4 regions of the Rhizobium sp. LEGMi-198b genome follow, and region 2 is predicted to be linked to each of the others. Evidence: predicted binding sites of a transcription regulator. Region 2 holds the regulator's gene; each other region holds the start of a gene.
What was found. Region 2 encodes PhoB, which activates phosphate uptake and scavenging genes when phosphate is short. Its sites were predicted from a motif close to TGTCATNNANCTGTCAT; they were not measured.

Region 1: ACXHXG_RS07335 (LTA synthase family protein) is a predicted target of PhoB. The motif match lies at 3,988-4,004, and genes of this name have one in related genera.
Region 3: ACXHXG_RS08685 (BtaA family protein) is a predicted target of PhoB. The motif match lies at 2,152-2,168, and genes of this name have one in related genera.
Region 4: ACXHXG_RS18515 (DUF2794 domain-containing protein) is a predicted target of PhoB. The motif match lies at 4,113-4,129, and genes of this name have one in related genera.

The regions. Positions count from the first base shown of each region.
Region 1 is NZ_JBSYVH010000002.1:133,449-139,091, reverse strand. It holds gene ACXHXG_RS07350 (class II 3-deoxy-7-phosphoheptulonate synthase) at 1-612, shown strand, start outside; gene ACXHXG_RS07345 (GFA family protein) at 769-1,194, shown strand; gene ACXHXG_RS07340 (DUF1003 domain-containing protein) at 1,284-1,832, opposite strand; gene ACXHXG_RS07335 (LTA synthase family protein) at 2,023-3,951, opposite strand; gene ACXHXG_RS07330 (NAD+ synthase) at 4,142-5,643, shown strand, end outside.
Region 2 is NZ_JBSYVH010000001.1:949,904-955,546, reverse strand. It holds gene pstA (phosphate ABC transporter permease PstA) at 1-28, shown strand, start outside; gene pstB (phosphate ABC transporter ATP-binding protein PstB) at 43-858, shown strand; gene phoU (phosphate signaling complex protein PhoU) at 910-1,623, shown strand; gene phoB (phosphate regulon transcriptional regulator PhoB) at 1,656-2,339, shown strand; gene ACXHXG_RS04625 (GcrA family cell cycle regulator) at 2,439-2,963, opposite strand; gene ACXHXG_RS04620 (aspartate aminotransferase family protein) at 3,389-4,588, shown strand; gene argF (ornithine carbamoyltransferase) at 4,662-5,579, shown strand; gene ACXHXG_RS04610 (Hsp33 family molecular chaperone) at 5,627-5,643, shown strand, end outside.
Region 3 is NZ_JBSYVH010000002.1:410,006-415,648, forward strand. It holds gene ACXHXG_RS08675 (transglycosylase SLT domain-containing protein) at 1-603, shown strand, start outside; gene ACXHXG_RS08680 (serine hydrolase domain-containing protein) at 614-2,026, opposite strand; gene ACXHXG_RS08685 (BtaA family protein) at 2,218-3,465, shown strand; gene ACXHXG_RS08690 (class I SAM-dependent methyltransferase) at 3,462-4,136, shown strand; gene ACXHXG_RS08695 (glycoside hydrolase family 25 protein) at 4,356-5,147, shown strand; gene ACXHXG_RS08700 (lytic murein transglycosylase) at 5,227-5,643, shown strand, end outside.
Region 4 is NZ_JBSYVH010000004.1:426,364-432,006, reverse strand. It holds gene ACXHXG_RS18530 (ABC transporter permease) at 1-2,028, shown strand, start outside; gene ACXHXG_RS18525 (Bax inhibitor-1/YccA family protein) at 2,254-2,994, shown strand; gene ACXHXG_RS18520 (GNAT family N-acetyltransferase) at 3,117-3,674, shown strand; gene ACXHXG_RS18515 (DUF2794 domain-containing protein) at 3,690-4,091, opposite strand; gene ACXHXG_RS18510 (DUF1223 domain-containing protein) at 4,397-5,140, opposite strand; gene acnA (aconitate hydratase AcnA) at 5,403-5,643, opposite strand, start outside.

The sequences.
Region 1 (5,643 bases), on a different contig from region 2:
GACTGGTATGCGACCTCGGGCCATATGCTCTGGATTGGCGACCGCACGCGCCAGGCCGATCATGCCCATGTCGAGTATTTCCGTGGCATCAAGAACCCGATCGGTCTGAAGTGCGGTCCTTCGCTGCAGGCGGACGATCTCATCAACCTGATCGATGTTCTGAACCCGCAGAACGAAGCCGGCCGCCTGACGCTGATCTGCCGCTTCGGCCACGACAAGGTTGCCGACAACCTGCCGCGCCTCATCCGTGCCGTCGAGCGCGAGGGCCGCAAGGTCGTATGGTCCTGCGATCCGATGCACGGCAATACGATCACGCTCAACAACTACAAGACGCGTCCGTTCGAACGCATCCTGTCGGAAGTGGAAAGCTTCTTCCAAATCCATCGCGCCGAAGGCACGCATCCGGGCGGCATCCACATCGAGATGACCGGCAAGGATGTGACCGAATGCACGGGCGGCGCCCGCGCCGTCGGCGCCGAGGATCTTCAGGATCGTTACCACACCCATTGCGACCCGCGTCTCAATGCCGACCAGGCGCTCGAGCTGGCGTTCCTGCTCGCCGAACGCATGAAGGGCGGCCGCGACGAAAAGCGTCTGCGCGCACACGGCTGATCGAAGCTGTAAAATCATCATCTGCGAAAAGGGTCGGTTATGCCGGCCCTTTTCTTTTGTGCTCTTGCAATCAATCTCGCTGAATCCTGCTTCATTTCTTTGCATTTGACGCGAACGACATCATCGTCAAACTTGTTGAAAAAGAGAGGGATCAGCATGAACGACGATCACACCGGTGCCTGCCTTTGCGGCAGCGTACGTTTCAAGACACATGGCCCATTGCGGGAGGTGGTCGGCTGCCACTGCTCGCAATGCCGCAAGCAGACGGGGCTCTATTACGCGGCGACTAATGTCCCCCTCGACAACATCACGATCGAAGGCGAAGACGCGATCACCTGGTACCGCGCCAGCTCCTTTGCCCGTCGCGGTTTCTGCCGAACCTGCGGTTCGGCGCTTTTCTGGGTAGCTGACGAGGCCAAGGAAATCTCGATCATGGCCGGCCTCTTCGACAGCCCCAGCGATCTGAAACTGGCCTATCATATCTACTGCGCCGACAAGGGCGATTTTTACGAGATCGACGATGGATTGCCGCAATACAGACAGGGCCGGCCGGGATTGCTGACGGCGGGGCCTTCGGATTAGGTTCTTGTCGGCTGGCGCGACACTTCCAAAGCCTCGCAACTACCGCCTCGACGGGCGATCCGACTATCTGCTGCCCGAGGTCAGCCAGCTTAGACGATCGACCCGCCGCTACTCTTGTCTTCGATCCTACTGCTCAGCCGTGCGAATTCCTCGCGCAAGGCGGATAGTTCCGTCAGAACGTGCAGGTCGATCTTCTGATGCAGGGAGAGAACTTCCAGTTCCGCCTTGAGATTGACTTCGTAGTCCTTTGCGGCCTCGAAGCGGTCGCGTTCGGCCTGGCGGTTCTGGGACATCATGATGATCGGGGCCTGGATCGCGGCGAGCATGGAGAGGACGAGGTTGAGGAAAATGAAGGGATAGGGGTCGAAGGCGCGGGTCATCAGCACGATGGTGTTGACGACGCACCAGACGACGAGGAACGCCAGGAAGGCGAGTATGAAAGACCAGGAGCCGCCGACGCGGGCAATGCTGTCGGCGAGGCGTGCGCCCGTGGATGCCTCGGCAGAAAAGGCAGCGTTGATGTCGGTGGAAACGATTTTCCGCTCATGCGCCTTTTTCAATACACGCTTTTCGATCTCGCCGAGTTCCTCGGCCGTTTTGTCGAAATGCTGATGAACGAAATTGGGTAGATTATACATGGGAACGCTCCGAAGACTTGGTCGCTTTGGCCGCAAGTATTCGACTGCCCGATGGAATTGCAATGCAAAAAGGGTTGCAGTGTAGAGCGGTTCAGCGTTTCACGGAATCGCTCTCATCCGAGAGGATCGCTTTTGGACGTACCAACAAGCTTGACTAAGACGGATACTTCGCACTTTTCCTGGAATTGCTCTAACTGCCCTGGCCGACCAGCCAGGCATGCGACGGGAAGAAGCGGTCGAGCCCATATTCGTGTCCGAACATGACGTCATGCTGCAGGGAGCGGTAGTCGCGCATTAGCGGATCGAGGTTTTGCTCCTTGCGAGCCCAATCCGGAAACGCCTGATTGTCGCGCGTCGCGAGCTGATAACGATCGATGATCGTGTATTTCTTCTGCAGACGCCCGAGAAATCCGGTGTAGAAAGGGTGCTCGTAGCCGGCGGTCTTCAGGATATGATAGGGCAGTTGCGACGGGCTGATCGTTCCGACATCCCTACGCACGCCCTTTTTGCTCGACCAGATGACCAGCGGTGTTTCATGCTGCCGCTTCATCACATCGAGCGACGCTTTTCGGGTCGCCACCTGTTCGGGCATGTAATTCGTATCCGGATAGACCGTGCCAAGCGGCGGCAGATGATCGCCCCAGAGGACGATAATCGTCTCGCGATCGCGCTTCGAAGCCCAATCCATCAGCGTTTTCAAGCTCTGGTCGGCTTCCCGAACGCCTTGCGCATAGGTCGCGAGCGTGTCGCGATCGGCGTCGCTCAGATCGCCTTTGATATCGACCGTATTCTCGGCGTAGCGATGCGCTTCATAGGGACCGTGACCCTGCAGGGTGACAGCGAAGAAGAAAAACGGCCGCTCCATGGCGTCGCCCTCGCGCATGATCTCCTTCATCAGCGAGTCGTCGGAGGCAAAAAGGCCGCGTTTTTCCATAGGCGGCATGGTCTCCTCGGTGCGGAACTCCTCGAAACCGAAAGCCTTGTAGACTTCGTTGCGGTTCCAGAACCAGCCGCTGAACGGATGGATGGAACGCGCTGCATAGCCTTCGCCGCGGAAGAAGGTGGCAAGTGAGGGCATCGGCCGACGCACATACTGCTGGTAGGGAATGCTGCCATAGGGCAGGAAGGCGTTGGAGAAGCCGGTCAGTGCCTCGAACTCGACATTGGCGGTCATGCCGCCGAATTCGGGAGAGAAGACATAGCCCGACTGCGCCGCGCGGATGTTCGGCATGGGATCGGGCGTGAAGGTCAGATTGGAAAGCCTGGTCGGATCCCAAAAAGACTCGCTCATCAGCATGATGATGTCGGGCTTTTCGCGTGGGCCGGAAAGATAGCCATAATTGCGGGCGGGTATGGCGTCGATCGCATTTGGTCCATATCCGCCAGGCGCTTTGACGTCCGCCATCGGCAGGTTGAGCGAGAAAGCGATGATGAAGCCGTTGTAAGCGTAATTTTCCTTCTGATCCCAGACGATGGGGATGATGCGCAGTTTTTCGCGGATGAACGAATTTTGCGTCGGATCCATCTGCGAGACGAAGACGGTCATGAGCGGCAGGCAGACGGAGAGCCGCGCGACCCTCTCATTGCGCGAAAGCGCTGTCGCATGTCGCCAGGCGTAGCGCCAGAGGAAGGCGAGCGCGACAATCGAGGCGATGATGCCGACGGCAACCGCAGCCGCGGTCCACGGGCGCTCACGCACGATCACCGGCATGAGTTCCAGGATCTGGTGCGCAAAAAGGAAATCCGAAGGATAAAGGGGATCGGAAAGATAATACTGTTTCTGGTTGGAGATAAGGGCCGGAACCAGCACCAGAGGCACAACCACCAAGATCGATTGATGCGCGCGGCCGAACACGGCGTCAAGCGCGAGCATCAGGAGCATGACGATGCCGATCGTAGCGAAGCCGGGATGAATAGGCGAATCGAAATAGCCGGGAAGATCCGTCAGCTCACCACGCGCAATCCACTCGACGGCGATGACGGTGAAGAGCGCAAGCAGGAAGGTCAGCGCAAGGCTCTGAAGCTGGCGTAAAACCGTCGATTGCCGGCTCGCCGCACCAAGCTTTTGCAGAATGGCAAATCTGCCAGCCAACACGGAACTGGGGATCAAGGCGACCAACGGCCCTCTCCAATTGTTACAAAACCGTCACATAATTGTCGCCTCTCTGTCATGAATGGCGGCTGAACCGCAAGGCTTACTTAGTATTTTTTGGTGGCGAAATATGTCCTCTGCGAGCAGCGCCATCTTTGGCGCTTGAAGAGGGCCGAAGGCTGTTGCGGAACGGGGTGGCGCTCGCTAAATATATGGCATGACAGAACAAAGCCCCATCACCCAGACCATCCGGATCGCTGTCGCGCAACTCAACCCGACAGTCGGCGATGTCTCCGGCAACCTTGCCAAGGCGCGGGAAGCGCGGGCCGAGGCGGCGCGCGAGGGCGCGCAGCTCGTGTTGCTGACGGAGCTGTTCATCTCCGGTTATCCGCCAGAGGATCTGGTGTTGAAACCAGCCTTTATCCGCGCCTGCCGGAAAGCTGTGGAGAGCCTTGCTGCGGATACTGCCGATGGCGGCCCGGGCGTTGTCATCGGCTTTCCCCGCCAGGACGACACCGGTCGCTACAATTCGGTCGCTGTGCTCGACGGCGGCAAGATCATCTTCATCAGAGACAAGGTCGATCTGCCGAACTATGGCGAGTTCGACGAGAAGCGGGTCTTCGATGAAGGTACCGTTGCGGGGCCGGTCAATTTTCGGGGTGTTCGCATCGGTCTCCCCATTTGCGAGGAAATCTGGAACGATCTCGGCATCTGCGAAACGCTAGCCGAAAGCGGGGCGGAAATTCTTCTGGTTCCGAACGGCTCGCCCTACTATCGCGGCAAGGTCGATGTCCGTCACCAGGTCGCGTTACGGCAAGTGATCGAGTCGGGTTTGCCGCTCATCTTTGCGGCCCAGGTTGGCGGTCAGGACGAACTGGTTTTCGACGGTGCAAGCTTCGGCTTCAACGCCGACAAAACTCTGGCCTTCCAGATGAGCCAGTTCGAAACCGCGTTGGCGGTGACGACCTGGAAGAAGAACGGCAATGGCTGGCATTGCGCCGAGGGTCCGATGGCGCATATTCCGGAAGGCGAGGAGGCCGATTATCGCGCCTGCCTGCTGGGTTTCCGCGACTATGTGAACAAGAACGGCTTCAAATCGGTCGTGCTTGGTCTTTCCGGCGGCATCGACTCGGCGATCTGCGCTGCGATTGCCGTCGATGCGCTGGGCGAGGAGCGGGTGCGCACCGTCATGCTGCCCTACCGCTATACATCGGAGGATTCCCTGAAGGATGCGGCCGATTGTGCCAAGGCACTCGGCTGCCGCTACGACATCGTGCCAATCGAGGAGCCGGTGACCGGCTTCACCTCGGCGCTTTCCGATCTATTCGAAGGGACCGACAGCGGCATTACCGAGGAAAATCTGCAGAGCCGTGCCCGCGGCACCATTCTCATGGCGATTTCCAACAAATTCGGCTCGATGGTGGTGACCACGGGCAACAAGTCGGAAATGTCTGTTGGATATGCCACGCTCTATGGCGACATGAACGGCGGCTTCAATCCGATCAAGGATCTCTACAAGATGCAGGTCTATGCGTTGTCGCGCTGGCGCAATCTGCATGTGCCGCCGGGAGCGCTTGGCCCATCGGGAGAGGTGATCCCGTTCAACATCATCGACAAGGCGCCGTCTGCCGAGCTGCGGCCGAACCAGACGGACCAGGATTCGCTACCGCCCTATCCGGTGCTCGACGACATCCTCGAGTGCCTGGTGGAAAAGGAAAT
Region 2 (5,643 bases):
GCGCCGTCGCTTTGAGCGGCGCTGGTGACGGGAGGCGATGGAATGAACATGATGACGGAAGCCGCGAGCGAAAAAGCACTGGCCAAGAAGATGATGACGATCCCCTACAAGATGATCGGTCAGGCCGTCTCGGTCCATTATGGCGAGAAGCGCGCGCTGTTCGACGTGGATCTGAACATCCGCGCCAACACTGTCACCGCGCTGATCGGTCCTTCCGGCTGCGGCAAGTCCACCTTCCTGCGTTGCCTCAACCGCATGAACGATACGATAGACACCTGCCGCGTCACCGGCAAAATCACGCTCGACGATCAGGATATCTACGACAACTCAATCGATGTCGTCGAGCTGCGTGCCCGCGTCGGCATGGTGTTTCAGAAGCCCAATCCGTTTCCGAAGTCGATCTACGAGAATGTGGCCTATGGTCCGCGTATCCATGGGCTGCATCGGTCCAAGAGCGATCTCGACCATATCGTCGAAACCAGTCTGCAGAAGGCCGGGCTGTGGGGCGAGGTGAAGGACCGGCTCTATGATGCCGGCACTAGCCTCTCAGGCGGTCAGCAGCAACGCCTCTGCATCGCCCGCGCCGTCGCCGTCAGTCCCGAGGTCATTCTCATGGACGAGCCGTGCTCCGCGCTCGATCCGATCGCCACCGCCAAAGTCGAGGAACTCATTCATGAGCTGCGGGAAAACTTCACGATCGTCATCGTGACGCATTCCATGCAGCAGGCAGCCCGCGTTTCGCAACGTACCGCAATGTTTCATCTCGGCCATCTGGTCGAGGAGAACGATACCGATAAGATGTTCACCAATCCCGATGATTACCGCACGCAGGATTACATCATGGGCCGTTTTGGCTGATGATGCTCCCCGCGCGGTTCCTTTCACATCTTTCACCTAGAGGATAAAAAAATGGTCTCAACACACATTCTCTCCGCTTACGACGAAGACCTGAAGTTCCTGACGCGCCGCATTTCCGAAATGGGCGGCCTGGCGGAGCAGATGGTCAGCGACAGCGTCCGCGCCCTGGTAAACGGCGATGCCAGCCTTGCGCAGAAGGTCATCTCCGATGACGTCATTCTCGACCACGCCGAGCGCGAAGTCGGCGACAAGGCGATCGTCACCATCGCCCGCCGTCAGCCGATGGCTGCGGACCTGCGTGAAATCATGGGCTCCATCCGCATCGCCGCCGATCTGGAGCGCGTCGGCGATCTCGGCAAGAACACCGCAAAGCGCGTCATCGCCGTGCAGGGCACCGGCGTTCCGCGTCGTCTCGCCCGCGGCATCGAACACCTCTCCGAACTGGCGCTCGTCCAGCTCAAGGAAGTGCTCGACGTCTACTCGACCCGTTTACCTGACAAGGCCGTGTCGATCCGCGAACGCGACGAGGAAATCGACGCCATGTACACCTCGCTCTTCCGCGAGATGCTGACCTACATGATGGAAGATCCGCGCAACATCACCACCTGCACGCATCTTCTTTTCTGCGCCAAGAACATCGAGCGCATCGGCGACCATGCCACGAACATCGCCGAGACGATCTATTACATGGCGACCGGTGCCCAGCCCGAAGGCGAGCGCCCGAAGGACGATACCGCCAACACCGTCGGTTCGGTAACGGAATAAAGTAGACACCAAGAGAAGGAGACCAGAGGCGCATGGTTCCGAGAGTTGCTGTTGTAGAAGACGAGGAAGCGCTAAGCGTTCTGCTGCGCTATAATCTCGAGGCCGAGGGCTTCGAGGTCGACACTATCCTGAGAGGCGACGAAGCTGAGCTGCGCCTCCAGGAGCGCATCCCCGATCTTCTGATCCTCGATTGGATGCTCCCCGGCGTGTCCGGCATCGAGCTCTGCCGTCGGCTGCGCATGCGGCCGGAGACGGAGCGCCTGCCGATCATCATGCTCACCGCTCGCGGCGAGGAAAGCGAGCGCGTGCGCGGCCTTTCCACCGGCGCGGACGACTATGTCGTCAAGCCGTTCTCGACGCCGGAACTGATGGCCCGCGTCAAGGCGATGTTGCGCCGAGCCCGCCCGGAGGTCCTGTCCACGGTACTGCGCTGCGGCGATATCGAACTGGACCGCGAAACCCATCGCGTCCACCGAAAGAGCCGTGAAGTGCGGTTGGGGCCGACGGAATTCCGCCTTCTGGAATTCCTGATGTCGTCCCCCGGCCGCGTCTTCTCTCGGTCTCAGTTGCTCGACGGCGTGTGGGGGCATGATATCTATGTCGACGAACGCACCGTCGACGTGCATGTCGGCCGCCTGCGCAAGGCGCTGAATTTCTCCAACATGCAGGACGTCATCCGCACCGTTCGCGGCGCGGGTTATTCCATGGAGGCCTGATGGGGGAGGCCTGATCGGGGCAACCCGATTGGCCATCCAACATAGCGGCGGAAACAGAAAACGGGCCTTTCGGCCCGTTTTTCATTTGGCTGGTGTGGTTCAGTGCGCGGCCCGGCGCCGGTCATGCACCGGCTGATAGGCCAGCCGCTGATGGTAGGTGCAGTAGGGCGAAGAGTCCGGGCTATCATTGCCGCAGAAGTGAAAATCTTCCTTCAGCGGGTCGCCGACCGGCCACTTGCATGTGCGCTCCGTGAGCTCCGTCAGGCCGAGGCGGCGCGAGATCGGAACGACCACATTGGCGGCCGGACGATATTCGACTTCGCTGACCGTATCGATCTCGACCTCTTCCTTGAGCATCGTCGCACCCTGCTGGCGGGTAACCGTGCGGGTTGCAACGCGCGAGGCGTAATTCGGCGCGCGTGGGGCCGAGGTATTGCGCTTCGGCGCTCGAGCTGTGGTTGCCGCACCACCGGCCTTCGCTCGGCCCGGCAGGCTCAAGCGATGCACTTTGCCGATGACGGCATTACGGCTGACACCACCGAGCTGTGCCGCGATCTGGCTGGCGCTCAAACCTTCGGACCACAGCTTTTTCAGCTTCTCGACGCGTTCGTCTGTCCAATTCATGCCCTGTCTCCGCTATCGCGTTTCTGATGGCAGAATCCCTCACCATTGCCTCGAATTGGGTCGAGGCGTGAAACGCTTTAAAATTGTGGTGACTAGTTCCGCCGCATGCAGTCTAGTAATTGGTTTTTAACCTAGTGTGAGGCTGACTCCGTGACAAGAGTCGCGGGAATCTTGAGGAATCGATTTCGAGGTTTTCCCCAACTTGCTATACGTGAGTGGCATTTATGCAATATAAGTTGTCGAAGACATGCCATCCATCGAGAGGCGCTCTGCCGCACCTGCTAAATCGCCAGTTTTGTTGACATCGCAGTGCAAAACATCAATAGTGCCCATGCCGCCGCAAGGCGGCATTTTTGATTTTTCCGGGCCCGTTTCATTCGAAGGAAACGATTGGCCCTAAAGGTTGTGATCGAGGAGAATGCGCCATGGCTGAAACCGCGCCGCTTTATGACACCTATATGCGTGCTCCGCTGCGGTTCGAGCGAGGCGAGGGCGTGTGGCTGATCACGGAGACCGGCGAGCGTTATCTCGATTTCGCCGCGGGCGTCGCGGTGAATTCGCTTGGCCACGCCCATCCACATCTGGTTGCAGAGCTGAAGTCGCAGGCCGATAAGGTCTGGCACCTGTCCAACCTCTATGAGGTGCCGGGTCAGGAGAAATTGTCGAAGCGCCTGACGGAGGCGACCTTCGCCGATAAGGTATTCTTCACCAATTCCGGTGCGGAGGCGCTGGAATGCGCCATCAAGACGGCGCGTCGCTACCAGTTCTACAAGGGTCATCCCGAGAAATTCCATATCATCACCTTCGAAGGCGCCTTCCATGGCCGCACGATCGCGACGATCGCCGCCGGAGGCCAGGAAAAGTACCTCGAAGGTTTCGGCCCGAAGGCGCCCGGCTTCGACCAGGTGCCTTTCGGCGATCTCGACGCGGTGCGTGCCGCCATCACCGATGCGACAGCCGCGATCCTGATCGAGCCCGTGCAGGGCGAGGGCGGTATCCGCCCGGCGACCAACGAGTTCCTGCGCGGCCTGCGTCAGATTTGCGATGAGAATGGCCTGCTTCTGGTCCTCGACGAGGTTCAGACCGGCGTCGGACGCACCGGCAAGCTCTTTGCCCATGAATGGGCCGGCATCACGCCTGACATCATGGCCGTCGCCAAGGGCATCGGCGGTGGCTTTCCGCTCGGTGCCTGCCTTGCGACCGCGGAAGCGGCCGCAGGCATGAAGGCGGGCACGCATGGCTCGACCTATGGCGGCAATCCGCTCGCCATGGCGGTCGGCAACGCCGTGCTCGATGTCGTGCTATCAGACGGTTTCCTGCAGCATGTGCGCGATGTTGCGTTGGTGTTCCGCCAGGGCTTGGCCTCGCTCAAGGATCGTTTTCCGGATATTATCGAGGATGTTCGCGGCGAAGGGTTGTTGCTCGGCATCAAGGCGGCCATTCCCCAGGCGGACCTGCTGCAGGCGATCCGCGCCGAACATCTGCTGGGTGTGCCGGCCGGCGACAACGTCATCCGTCTGCTGCCGCCGCTGGTGGTCACGGCCGAGGAGGCGCGCGAAGGCATTGCCCGCATCGAACGTGCCGCCGAAAGCCTGCGTGCCGCCCGCGTCAAGAAGTCGGCTTGAGTTCAGCGCCCGCTGATCGGGGGCGTTGTTGCCCCACGGCGGGCGTTATCATTTTTGGAGTACAGGTAGGGACATGGCTTCACCGAAACACTTTCTCGATCTCTCGGCCGTCGCGGCTGCCGATCTGCGCAGCATCATCGACGATGCCATCGTGCGAAAGCAGGCGCTGAAGGCAGGTGCGGCCGACAAGCCGCTCGCCGGCAAGATGCTGGCGATGATCTTCGAGAAGCCATCCACCCGCACCCGCGTCTCCTTCGATGTCGGCATGCGCCAGCTCGGCGGCGAGACGCTGTTCCTGTCCGGCACGGAAATGCAGCTTGGCCGCGCCGAGACGATCGGCGATACGGCAAAGGTGCTGTCGCGCTATGTCGACGCCATCATGATCCGCACGACCGAACATTCGCGCCTGTTGGAACTCGCCCAGCACGCGACCGTGCCGGTCATCAACGCTCTCACCGACGACACGCATCCCTGCCAGATCATGGCCGACATCATGACCTTCGAGGAGCATCGCGGTCCGATCAAGGGCAAGACCATCGCCTGGACCGGCGACGGCAACAACGTGCTGCATTCGCTGGTCGAAGGGGCTGCCCGTTTCGGCTATCGCATGAACATGGCCGTACCCCTTGGTTCCGAGCCGAAGGATCACTATCTGAACTGGGCCCGCAACGAGGGCGCCGAAATCATGCTCTCGCATGATGCCGACCGTGCGGTCGCCGGCGCCGATTGTGTGGTAACCGATACCTGGGTTTCCATGAATCAGGAGCACCGGGCCCGCGGTCACAATGTCTTCCAGCCCTATCAGGTCAACGCGGCTTTGATGGCACAGGCCGGCAAGGACGCGTTGTTCATGCATTGCCTGCCCGCCCATCGCGGGGAGGAAGTGACGGACGAGGTGATCGACGGTCCGCAATCCGTTGTTTTCGATGAGGCGGAAAACCGCCTTCATGCGCAAAAGTCGATTCTTGCTTGGTGCCTGGGCGCGATCTGAAGATATAGAACCGCGTTTGATGTCGCGGGCGCAGTAGGAGTAGAGCAATGGCGGAAAGTGCAGC
Region 3 (5,643 bases), on a different contig from region 2:
ATGACGTCGGACATGGCGGCCATTCAGTCCGTTGTTCCGACGCCCCGCCCGGGCGAAGATGCACCGATCATGGCGCCTGCCGAAGTCGCTTATGCCGCGCCGATGCAGATCGCGGGCATGGGTTATGCAGACACCCGCATGCATTATGATTTCAACTTCGATGCTAGCGGCCCGACGGTCGTTTCGGCGGTACTGACCCCTCAGAATTACGATTCCGACGTGCCGGCGGAGGAGAAGAGCTACGTTTCGAAGCTCATCCAGAAATATGCCAAGCTTTATGAAATTCCGGAATCTTTGATCCATCGCGTCGTTCATCGCGAGAGCCGCTACAATCCGAAGGCATATAACCGCGGCGGTTACTTTGGCCTGATGCAGATTAGATACAACACGGCCAAGTCCATGGGCTACGACGGTCCGCCTGCAGGCCTACTCGATGCCGAGACCAACATCAAATATGCCGCGAAATATCTGCGCGGCGCATGGATGGTGGCCGACAACAAGGCCGAGGCCAAAGAAGCCAATGCCGTTCAGCTCTATGCGCGCGGCTATTATTATGATGCCAAGCGCAAGGGCCTGCCGGACGTCGCGCAAGGCAATTACTGATTATCCCGGATCATTTCGCCAGCGCCGGTTGGGCCATGTCCTGACCGGCGTTGATTATATCCAGTATCCTCTTCAGTAGAATTTGCGGCTTATAGTCCAGCCAGCCCGGCGTCAGCCCCATGCGCACCAGCACGAGATTGGCTGACGGCACAATGGCGACGCTCTGGCCATCATGTCCGAGCATCCAGAACGTATCCGTCGGCAGGCCGAACTGCGCATCCGAACCACCGGGACCGGCAAGCCAGGCTTGAACCTGCGTGTAGATGCCTTCCGATGCCGTCGTCGGAGTGCGCATCGCGCCAACAAAGCCTTCCGGCAACAGGCGCTGGCCCTTCCAGACACCATCCTGCAGCAGGAATTGGCCAAAGCGCGCCCAGTCGCGCGGCGTCGCATAAAGATAGGAACTGCCGACATAAGTACCGCGCTCGTCGGCTTCCAACACAGCGCTGGACATGCCGAGCGGCGCAAACAGCGCTTCACGCGGATAGGTGATCGCCGCACTCTCATTGGGAAGTTTGTTCATCCAAATCCTAGAGAGCAGCGTCGCCGTACCGCTGGAATAGCTGAATCGTTCGCCTGCCGCCGCCTCCTGAGGCGCACTCGAGGCAACCCTGGTCGAATCCGGATCGAGATAGAGCATGCGCGTCACGTCTGAGACTGCGCCATATCCCTCATTGAAGGCTAGGCCGCTCTCCATGCTGAGGAGATCGCTGAGCTTGATGTTCTTGCGGGCATCAGCGCTCCATTGCGGCAAAAGATTCTGATCGTCGAAGGACATGCGGCCGGAAAGCATGAGGCGGCCGATGATGGCGGCATTGACGGTCTTCGTCATCGACCAGCCGATCAAAGGCGTGCCCTTGTCAAACCCCTCGCCATAGGTCTCCGCGATGATGCGGCCGTTCTTGACGACGACGATGGCGCGCATGGCGGGACCGGCAAAGTCCGGATTGGCAAGGAGCTTGGAGAGCGCGAGGCCGGTGTCGTCCTGGCCCAGCACGACCTTATCGCCATCCGGCCAAGGAGAATCGCTTTTGGCCGCTTTGATCTTATTGAGGAACGCCGCGCTGCGCGCCGCCGGCAGATCGCCGTCCGGCACCGTCGTGCAGCCGAGCGCGCCGCGGTAGAGCGCATAGTTTGGTGCAAACATGCCGAGGAAGCGGGCGGTTACCACGCCTTCCTCTCGATTGACCGAAACCCGAACGAGCTTCAGCGCCGGATTGCCCGGCGCCTGCACGTCATCCGCCAATATCCGCTCGGGATCGCGCTTGGCGATAAAGGTATTCGAGCAGACGATCTTGGCGGCATAGCCGTCCCCGACCCTCAACAATTCCGGTGGCCAGACCGAAAGCCAGACCGCACCGCCCGCGACAATGATCAGCAGCAAAAAAACAAGAGCCCCGACCACTCTCGATATTAAACGCATATCACACACCCTCCGAAGGAATGCGGAGACAATCAGGAAATGCAGGAATGTGAAAGACCTATCGTCGCCACAGCCTTGCAAATATCACCGTGACGACCCTACCGGCCGGGTCTGCCAACAGTCCACGTCATCAGACTGTAGCATTGCCGGGTTACACGCGCTGAACCTGACAAATCGGTGACAAGACTCAGATGACGGAATTTGCCCCGGATGCCGGTCTCCATAAGAATCGGAAACTCAAGGACGCTCTGCTGCAACACAAGGCTCTGTCGAAGGCCGGCTTTTCGGAGCGCCTGTTCGGCATGTTGTTTTCCGGCCTTGTCTATCCGCAGATCTGGGAGGATCCGGATATCGACATGGAGGCGATGGAGCTGCAGCCGCACCACCGCATCGTCACAATCGGCTCGGGCGGCTGCAACATGCTCGCCTATCTTTCGCAGAACCCGGCTTCCATCGATGTCGTCGACCTCAATCGTCACCACATCGCGCTGAACAAGCTCAAGCTCGCCGCCTTCCGGCTGCTACCCGGACATGCCGATCTCGTGCGCTTCTTCGGCACGCCGGACGTTAGCGCCAATAGCCAGGCATACGATCAGTTCATCGCGCCGCGTCTCGATCCGGCGACCGCCGCTTACTGGGATGGCCGCGACATGTATGGCCGCCGCCGCGTCACGGTGTTCAACCGCAACATCTATAAGACCGGCCTGCTCGGCCGCTTCATCGGCGCCGCCCATGTGCTGGCCCGCCTGCACGGCGTCCGCCTCGGCAAGATGACGGAAGCCCGCACGGTCCGCGAACAGCGGCAGTTCTTCGACAACGAAATTGCGCCGATCTTCGACAAGCCGATGGTCCGCTGGCTGCTCGGCCGCAAGAGCTCGCTCTTCGGCCTCGGCATCCCGCCGCAACAATATGACGAACTTGCGAGCCTCGCAGGTGACGATTCCATATCTGGCGTCCTGAAGCACCGCCTGGAAAAGCTGGCCTGCCACTTTCCGATCCGGGACAATTATTTCGCGTGGCAGGCCTTTGCGCGGCGCTATGCCTCCCAACACCAAGGCCCGTTGCCGACCTATCTGCGGCCTGAGCACTACGCCGCAATCCGCGCCAATGCCGACCGCGTCGATGTGCATCATGCCAACTTCACGGAGCTTCTGGCCTCCAAGCCCGCCGCTTCGCGCGACCGCTATATCCTGCTCGACGCCCAGGACTGGATGACCGACGAACAGCTCAACGACCTCTGGGCTGAAATTACCCGCACGGCCCGCGAAGGCGCCCGCGTCATTTTCCGCACCGCCGCCGAAAAGAGCATCATCGAAGGTCGCCTCTCCCCCGCCATTCGCGATCAGTGGGTCTATTTCGAAGAGCGCTCGCAGGAGCTTAACGTCCGCGACCGCTCGGCGATCTACGGCGGCTTCCACATCTACGGGAAAAAAGCGTGAGCCAGGCGGATACAGGTCTTCAGACAAGCTCGAAGAACCATGCCGGACTGATGGACGGCATGTACCGTTACCAGCGGCACATCTACGACCTGACCCGCAAATATTACCTCTTCGGCCGCGATCGCACCATTGCGCACCTCAACGTGCCTTTGAGCGGCTCCCTACTGGAAGTGGGTTGCGGCACCGGCCGCAACATGTTGCTGGCTCATCGTCGCTTTCCCTCGGCGAGACTCTATGGCCTCGACATCTCCCAAGAGATGCTAATTTCGGCCCGCAATAATTTTCGCGGGCTGAAACAAGTACCGGATTTCCGCGTCGCCGACGCCACTGCCTTCTCGGCTGGTGATTTCGGTGTCGACGGTTTCGATCGTGTCATGATTTCCTACGCACTCTCGATGATCCCGGACTGGAAGAGCGCAATCGATGCTTCGCTGAACGCGGTCATTCCCGGCGGCGAACTGCACATCGTCGATTTCGGCCAACAGGAGCGCCTGCCTGGTTGGTTCCGCACCATGCTGAAAGGCTGGCTGACAAAGTTCCACGTCACCCCCCGCGCCGACCTCCGCGCCGTGCTCGAAGAGCGAGTCGCGGCGCACGGCGCGAAGCTGGTATTCGAAGAAATCGGCCGGGGTTATGCATGGAGAGCTGTCGTCATAAAGCCGGCCGCCTAGCAAAAAAAGTGGAATTCGGCACGAAATCCGCTCATGCGGCATTCCAAGTATAAGAATTTACTTGAAGATAACGCATTTTTTACGTTGATATGGTGAAAAAGTGGCAAGGGCCGGCTGACAAACAGCTTGGTCCTTTGCCTCTTTTGGATTTTGGGGACCACACATCACGGAAGCCAAGTCTTGGGGCAGCAAGATTACTCGCGCCATAACGGGATATCCATGCGCAGGCTTCTGTCATGCTTACTGCCGCTCGCCCTCCTGCTGAATAGCTGCACCATGGGTTATGACAGCTTCCAGACCGCGTCGATACCGAAGACGCGTTTCAAGGATACGAAGCCGCAGGATTTCGGTCGCGACCATCCGGAGCGCCACCCCATTCACGGCATCGACATCTCGAAATGGCAAGGCGATATCGACTGGCGGACGGTGAAGAGTTCCGGCGTCGCCTTCGCCTTCATCAAGGCGACCGAAGGCAAGGATAGGGTCGATCCCCGCTTCAACGAATATTGGCAGGAAGCCAATAGCGCCGGCATTCCGTACGCCCCCTATCACTTCTACTATTTCTGCTCGACAGCGGACGACCAGGCCGACTGGTTCATCAACAATGTGCCGAAGAATGCAATGATGCTGCCGCCGGTGCTCGACGTCGAGTGGAACGCCGAATCCAAGACCTGCCGCACCCGGCCGGATCCGCAGACGGTGCGCACAGAGATCAAGCGGTTCATGGACCGCCTGGAGGCTTATTACGGCAAGCGCCCGATCATCTATACGTCGGTCGACTTCCATCGCGACAATCTTGCCGGCTATTTCAAGGATTATCACTTCTGGGTCCGCTCGGTCGCAAAGCATCCGACGGCGACCTATGCCGATCGCTCCTGGGCATTCTGGCAATACACGTCGACAGGCGTAATTCCGGGCATCAAGGGGCCAACGGACATCAATGTTTTTGCCGGTTCCGAACAGAATTGGCACAACTGGGTGGCGGCAGTAGAGAAGCAAGGAAATTCTTGAGACTACCTGAATTTCTCTCTTGCTTCTGTCACAATCTTCTGTGAAAGCGACCCTATTCTATCAGCAAAGAGGATCGCCTATGGACCCCTATACCATTCGACGCAGCGCACTCGCGTTTGTCTTCGCTTCAGCCATGGCAAGTGTGGCAATGGCGCAGAACGCGACCCCGACCGCGGCGGCGAATGCAGGTGGAACCAATGCCCCGCAGGTGGCTTGCGGCGGTGATCTCTCTTCCTTCCTGGCCGGCGTCAAGGCCGAGGCCACCGCGGCTGGCGCGGATGCTGCGGCCGCGGACAAGACACTGGCCGGCGCGCAGATCGACCAGAAGGTCCTCGCTATGGATCGTAGCCAGGGCGTATTCCGCCAGACCTTCCTCGAATTCTCGCAGCGCACTGTCAGCCAGGCCCGCCTCGACATCGGCCGCCAGAAGATAAAGCAGTATGCCGACGTCTTCGCCAAGGCCGAGCAGGACTACGGCGTGCCGCCCGGCGTCATC
Region 4 (5,643 bases), on a different contig from region 2:
ACAGGCACGGTGAAGACCGAGCCGGATTCGGTATCCGAAGGTTTCGGCTTTGCGCCGCGATTGCTCACCAGCCGTGACGCTTTGGTCGCCTCGGGCCTGATCACGACCGGGAGCCTTGTCGAACAGGTCTACAAGATCCGCATGGACGATCCCGCCAATGGCCTGAACAACATCGCCGCCCGAGCCAATACCGCTTTTCCGCAGGCCGGCTGGTCGATCCGAACCAGCAGCCGGGCAGCACCCGCGCTCGCCGACAACATCACCCGCTTCTCGCAATTCCTGACCCTGGTCGGCCTGACCGCGCTCATCGTCGGCGGCGTCGGTGTCGCCAACGCCGTGCGCGCTTTCCTCGATTCCAAGCGCACCACCATCGCCACCTTCAAATGCCTTGGCGCACCGGCATTGGTAGTCGTGATGATCTACCTGATCCAGATCGCCCTGCTTGCACTGGCCGGCATCGCCGTGGGTCTCGTGCTCGGTGCCATCGCGCCGTTGTTCGCCTCGCAGTTCATGGCCGAATTCCTGCCGATTTCGACCGTGCCGCGGCTTTACCCCGGCCCACTGACGCTGGCAGCGCTTTTCGGCCTACTGACGACGCTTGCTTTCGCCATCCTGCCGCTCGGCCATGCCCGCGAAGTGCCGGCGACGGCGCTCTTCCGCGAACAGGGCTTCGAGGCTCGCCGCCTGCCAAGCTGGCCTTACCTGCTCGCCGCCGGCCTGCTGATGGCAGCACTGTCGGCACTTGCGATATACACCGCCTATGACCGCTTCATCGCCGTCGTCTTCGTCGTTTCCATCGCCGTCGCCTTCGTCGTGCTACGCGCCGTCGCGGCCCTGCTGTCGTGGCTCGCCCGCCGCAGCCCGCGCGTCCACTCGCCGGCACTCCGCCTGGCGATCGGCAATATCCATCGGCCGGGTGCGCTCACCGCCTCCGTGGTCCTCTCGCTCGGCCTCGGACTGGCGCTCCTGGTGACCTTGACGCTGATCGACGGCAATATGCGCCAGGAGCTGACCGGACGCATGAGCGAGCAGGCGCCGAACTTCTTCTTCGTCGATATCCAGGGTTCGGAGCTCGACGGCTTCCGCAAGGTCGTGCAGGCGCAGGCGCCCGAGGGCAAGCTCGTCGAGGTGCCGATGCTGCGCGGCCGCATCGTCGCCTTCAATGGTGAGGACGTGACCAAGAGGAAGGTTCCCCCTGCCGGCCAATGGGTACTCCGCGGGGACCGTGGCATTACCTATGCCGAGACTCTCCCGGAGAACGCCGCCCTTACCGAAGGGCAATGGTGGGGTAAGGATTATGGCGGCGAACCGCTGGTCTCTTTCTCCGATGAGGAAGGCAAGGCGCTCGGCCTGAAGCTCGGCGATACCGTGACCGTGAACGTGCTCGGCCGCAACGTGACGGCCAAGATCGCCAGTTTCCGCAAGGTCCAGTGGCAGTCGCTTTCCATCAATTTCGTGATGATCTTCTCGCCGAACACCTTCAAGGGCGCGCCGCATGCCTGGCTCGCTACCCTCACCGATCCCACTGCTACGTCGGCGCAGGAAGCGGCGATCCTGAAGAACGTCACCAACACTTATCCGACGATCACTAGCGTCCGCGTCAAGGATGCGCTCGATATCGTCAACACGCTGGTCGGCCAGCTTGCCGCCGCGATCCGTGCCGCGGCGTCGGTGGCGCTGATCGCATCCGTGCTGGTGCTTGCGGGCGCGCTTGCTGCGGGAAACCGCGCACGCACGCATGACGCGGTCGTGCTGAAGACGCTCGGCGCGACGCGAGCCATGCTGATCCGCGCCTTCAGCTATGAATATCTGATGCTGGGTGCGGCGACCGCCGTCTTCGCGCTGCTCGCCGGTTCTGTCGCGGCCTGGTACATTGTCAGTCACATCATGCACCTGCCATCGACCTTCCTCCCGGATGTCGCCTTCTCGACCCTCATCATCGCTCTGCTGTTGACGGTCGGGATCGGGCTGGTGGGCACTTGGCGCATTCTTGGCCAGAAAGCAGCGCCGGTCCTGCGTGAACTCTGAGCGTATGAACCCGAAAAAGTCTGCGCCGCCAAGGCGCCTGGAGCATTAACCGAGCGTCGGGAAATAGCCCGATATTACGCCGATTTAACCCTGCCGCCGCCGCTTAGCCCTTGTGCATGGGGCGTGAAAGCCTCATATTCTCTGCAGGCATGCTGGAGCTCCGCAGCGGCGCCTGGGACCAAGTGCCCGACACGCTACTCACATCGGAGCTTGAAAGAGGAAAACATGGCTGACTTTCGCAATTACCAAAACCGGGCGCCTAGCGGCGCGCAAACCGGTGCGATGATAGATGAGGGCCTTCGAGCTTACATGCTCAAGGTCTATAACCTGATGGCGCTGGGTCTGGCGATCACGGGTTTGGCCGCCTATTTCGCATTTTCGCTCGCCTTCGCTGACGGGCAGATCACAGCTTTCGGCCAGGCGATCTACCTGAGCCCGCTGCGTTGGGTCGTCATCCTCGCTCCCTTGGCGATGGTGTTCTTCCTGAGCTTCAGGATCAATAGCATGAGCGTGGCCGCCGCGACGACGACCTTCTGGGTCTATGCCGCTTTGGTGGGCCTGTCGCTGTCGTCGATCTTCATCATCTACACCGGCCAGAGCGTCGTGCAGACCTTCTTCGTGACCGCCGCCTCCTTCGGCGCGCTGTCGCTGTTCGGCTACACGACGAAGCGTAACCTTTCGGCGATGGGCTCGTTCCTGATGATGGGTCTCTTCGGCCTGATCATCGCGATGCTCGTCAACATCTTCCTGCATTCGTCCGCTCTGCAGTTCGCCATCTCGGTGATCGGCGTGCTGATCTTCGCAGGCCTGACCGCCTGGGATACGCAGCGGATCAAGGAAATGTACTATGAAGCCGACGACGTTGCCGTTGCTGGCCGCAAGGCGATCATGGGCGCGCTGACGCTCTACCTCGACTTCATCAACCTGTTCATGTTCCTGCTGCAGTTCATGGGCAACCGCAAATAACTGCTGCGACGTGAATGATCTTTCGAAAAGGCGGCTCCGGCCGCCTTTTCTATTTGCCTTGCTGCTTCGGACACGGCTTTATTATCCGCCATTGAAATCGCAGATCAGGCAATAAAACCCAGATGTCCTTCCGCCTTCGCAACGCCACATCAGCCGACCTTCCCTTTATAACCGCCATCTATCGCGACTCCGTTTTGAACGGCACCGCAAGCTATGAGATCGTTCCGCCGGGCAAAGAGGAGATGGCAGGCCGCTTCCAGGCGATTCGTGACAAGGGCTACCCGTATATCGCCGCCGAAGGCGAAGGCGGAGCCTTCCTCGGCTATGCCTACGCCTCCGCGTTCCGCACGCGGCCGGCCTATCGATGGATGGTGGAAGATTCAATCTATCTCGCGCCCGAAGCCCGTGGCCGCGGCGTCGGCAAGGCGCTGCTGGCAAATCTGGTGGAAACCTGCCAGAGCCTCGGCTTCCGCCAGATGATCGCCGTCATCGGCGGCGCCCACCCGGCCTCCGTCGCCCTTCACCGCGCCGCAGGTTTTATGGAGGCGGGCCTGTTGAAGGGTACCGGCTACAAGCACGGCCGCTGGCTGGACACGATGCTGATGCAGAAGCCGCTGGGCGAAGGTATGGAAACTGACCCCGATCCATCAGTCTATCCGGGAACGCTATTCAGCGAATAGCGCAGCAGGCGAAGATCACTTCTCCACCAGCTTGAGCTGCTTATCAAAAACCTTCAGCACCTGCGTCAGGTCGTGGCCGCGCTTCAGGATCATGCCATTGGTACTGATTACGGAAAACGCGCCCTGTTTGGCGGCGAGCTTCGGGTTTTTCTCGATGCGGAAGAGCGGCAGCTCGCCGGAGCGCTTGAAGACCGAGAAAACCGCCTTTTCCCTGAGATGGTCGAGGGCGTAGTCACGCCATTCGCCCTCGCCGACCATGCGGCCGTAGATCCACAGAATTGCGTCCAGCTCCCTGCGGTGAAAGGTCACCGGCAGCGAGTCCTTGCTTTGTTTATATTCTCTGAGATCAACGACGACGGAAGAAGTGGTGTCGACGGAACGGCTTTCGCCGTGTCGCAATTCCGGCTGATCAGTCATCAATCCCCCAGGGGTTGTGTCATGACAAGAAGATGACAGTTTGCCTCAGCCACGGCAAATTGCAAGACCAAGAGGCACTCACAATTTCTTGCGCTTCGAGCAAAGCATCTTGGCTGCGCCGCATTTCAGTCAAAACGAAGCCCCATTTACCGGAACTATAGGGATCGGTTTGGCGCCGCCGCGCCAAACGGCCCGGCCGGGGCGTATCGACCGAACCCCAGCCCCGAATGCGCCCTCGCCGGGCACTCCCCTCTTTTTGGCGAAGCCGAAATGGAGCCTTCCGACTGACGTCGGAAAAATGCAGATCAGCCATCGGTCCCGGCCGTCAGGACGGTCGCGCCGATGATCGCTGCCGGGTCGCCCGATGGCGTCGACGACTGCAACAGAACCGCCAGGCCGCGCCGACCGGCCTTATCCAACACATTGGCGGGCAACACGACATTCAAGGCCTTGCCGTCCCACATGCCGACTGTTTCAATGTCCGAAACCGCGTGCAGATAAGTGATCTGCTGGCCGTTGTTCTCGCCGGCCTTCGGCGAAACCTGCTGTTCCCTATCGAAATAGGCGACGACCACATTTGCCCGGCCCTGGCCTGCGCCGATCTTGATCTCCAGTTCGTCACCCTTCATGGCGGCACTGACGGGAACCGTCAGACCCTTGCCCTGGCGCTGGAAATCGTCGAGCTTGAAGTTGATGGCGTTTAGATCCGCACCGTTTAGGTGATCACGGCCATTGATGATCGCCTGCGGCGTATAAACCCCACTGCGGCCGAGCGTACGGGCATAGGCATATTGCCGGGCCGTATTGTCCTTGGAGGCCATCGTGTCGTTCCAGCCGAGATAATTCCAGTAGTCGACGTGATAGGCGAGCGCGACGACGTCGCCCTGGCGGATCAGCTTCTCAAATGCAGCATCGGCCGGCGGACAGGAGGCGCAGCCCTGAGACGTGAAGAGTTCGACGACGCCTTTGATTTTGGCAAGCTCCTGCGCATGCAGCGAACTTGCGAGCGCGATGCCTGCTAGAAGTGGAACCAAAAACCGTAAGCGCATGCCGTTGTACCTCTTTCTCAGACCTTGAAAGCCATGTGCTGGCGCAGACCCCGAAAACGCTTCGCGCAATTTCAAGGTATCCGTAAGGCCTCATCAAGCCTGATAAATCTGAAACAAGAGATAATAGCTAACCACGATGACGCAAAGTCACGAAGGGGTGAGACGAAGGCCCGGAGCCATTAGCGTCGTACACATCAGCGTGAAAAACAAGACGCCGCCGGAGAGATGCTCCGGCGGCGTGTATAGGTGGTCTAAACGTCAATTAGGCGGCGAGATCGCGCAGAACGGTCTGCAGGATGCCGCCATTGTTGACGTAGGTCACTTCATCCAGCGTATCGATGCGGCAGATGATCGGAATGTCCTTCACCGTGCCGTCGCCATAGGTGATCTTGGCGATCTTGCGCTCGCGCGGCTTGATGTGCTCCAGACCTTCGATGGTCACGGTCTCATCGCCCCTCAGGCCGAGGCTGGCCCAGGTGGTGCCGTCCTCGAAGACGAAGGGG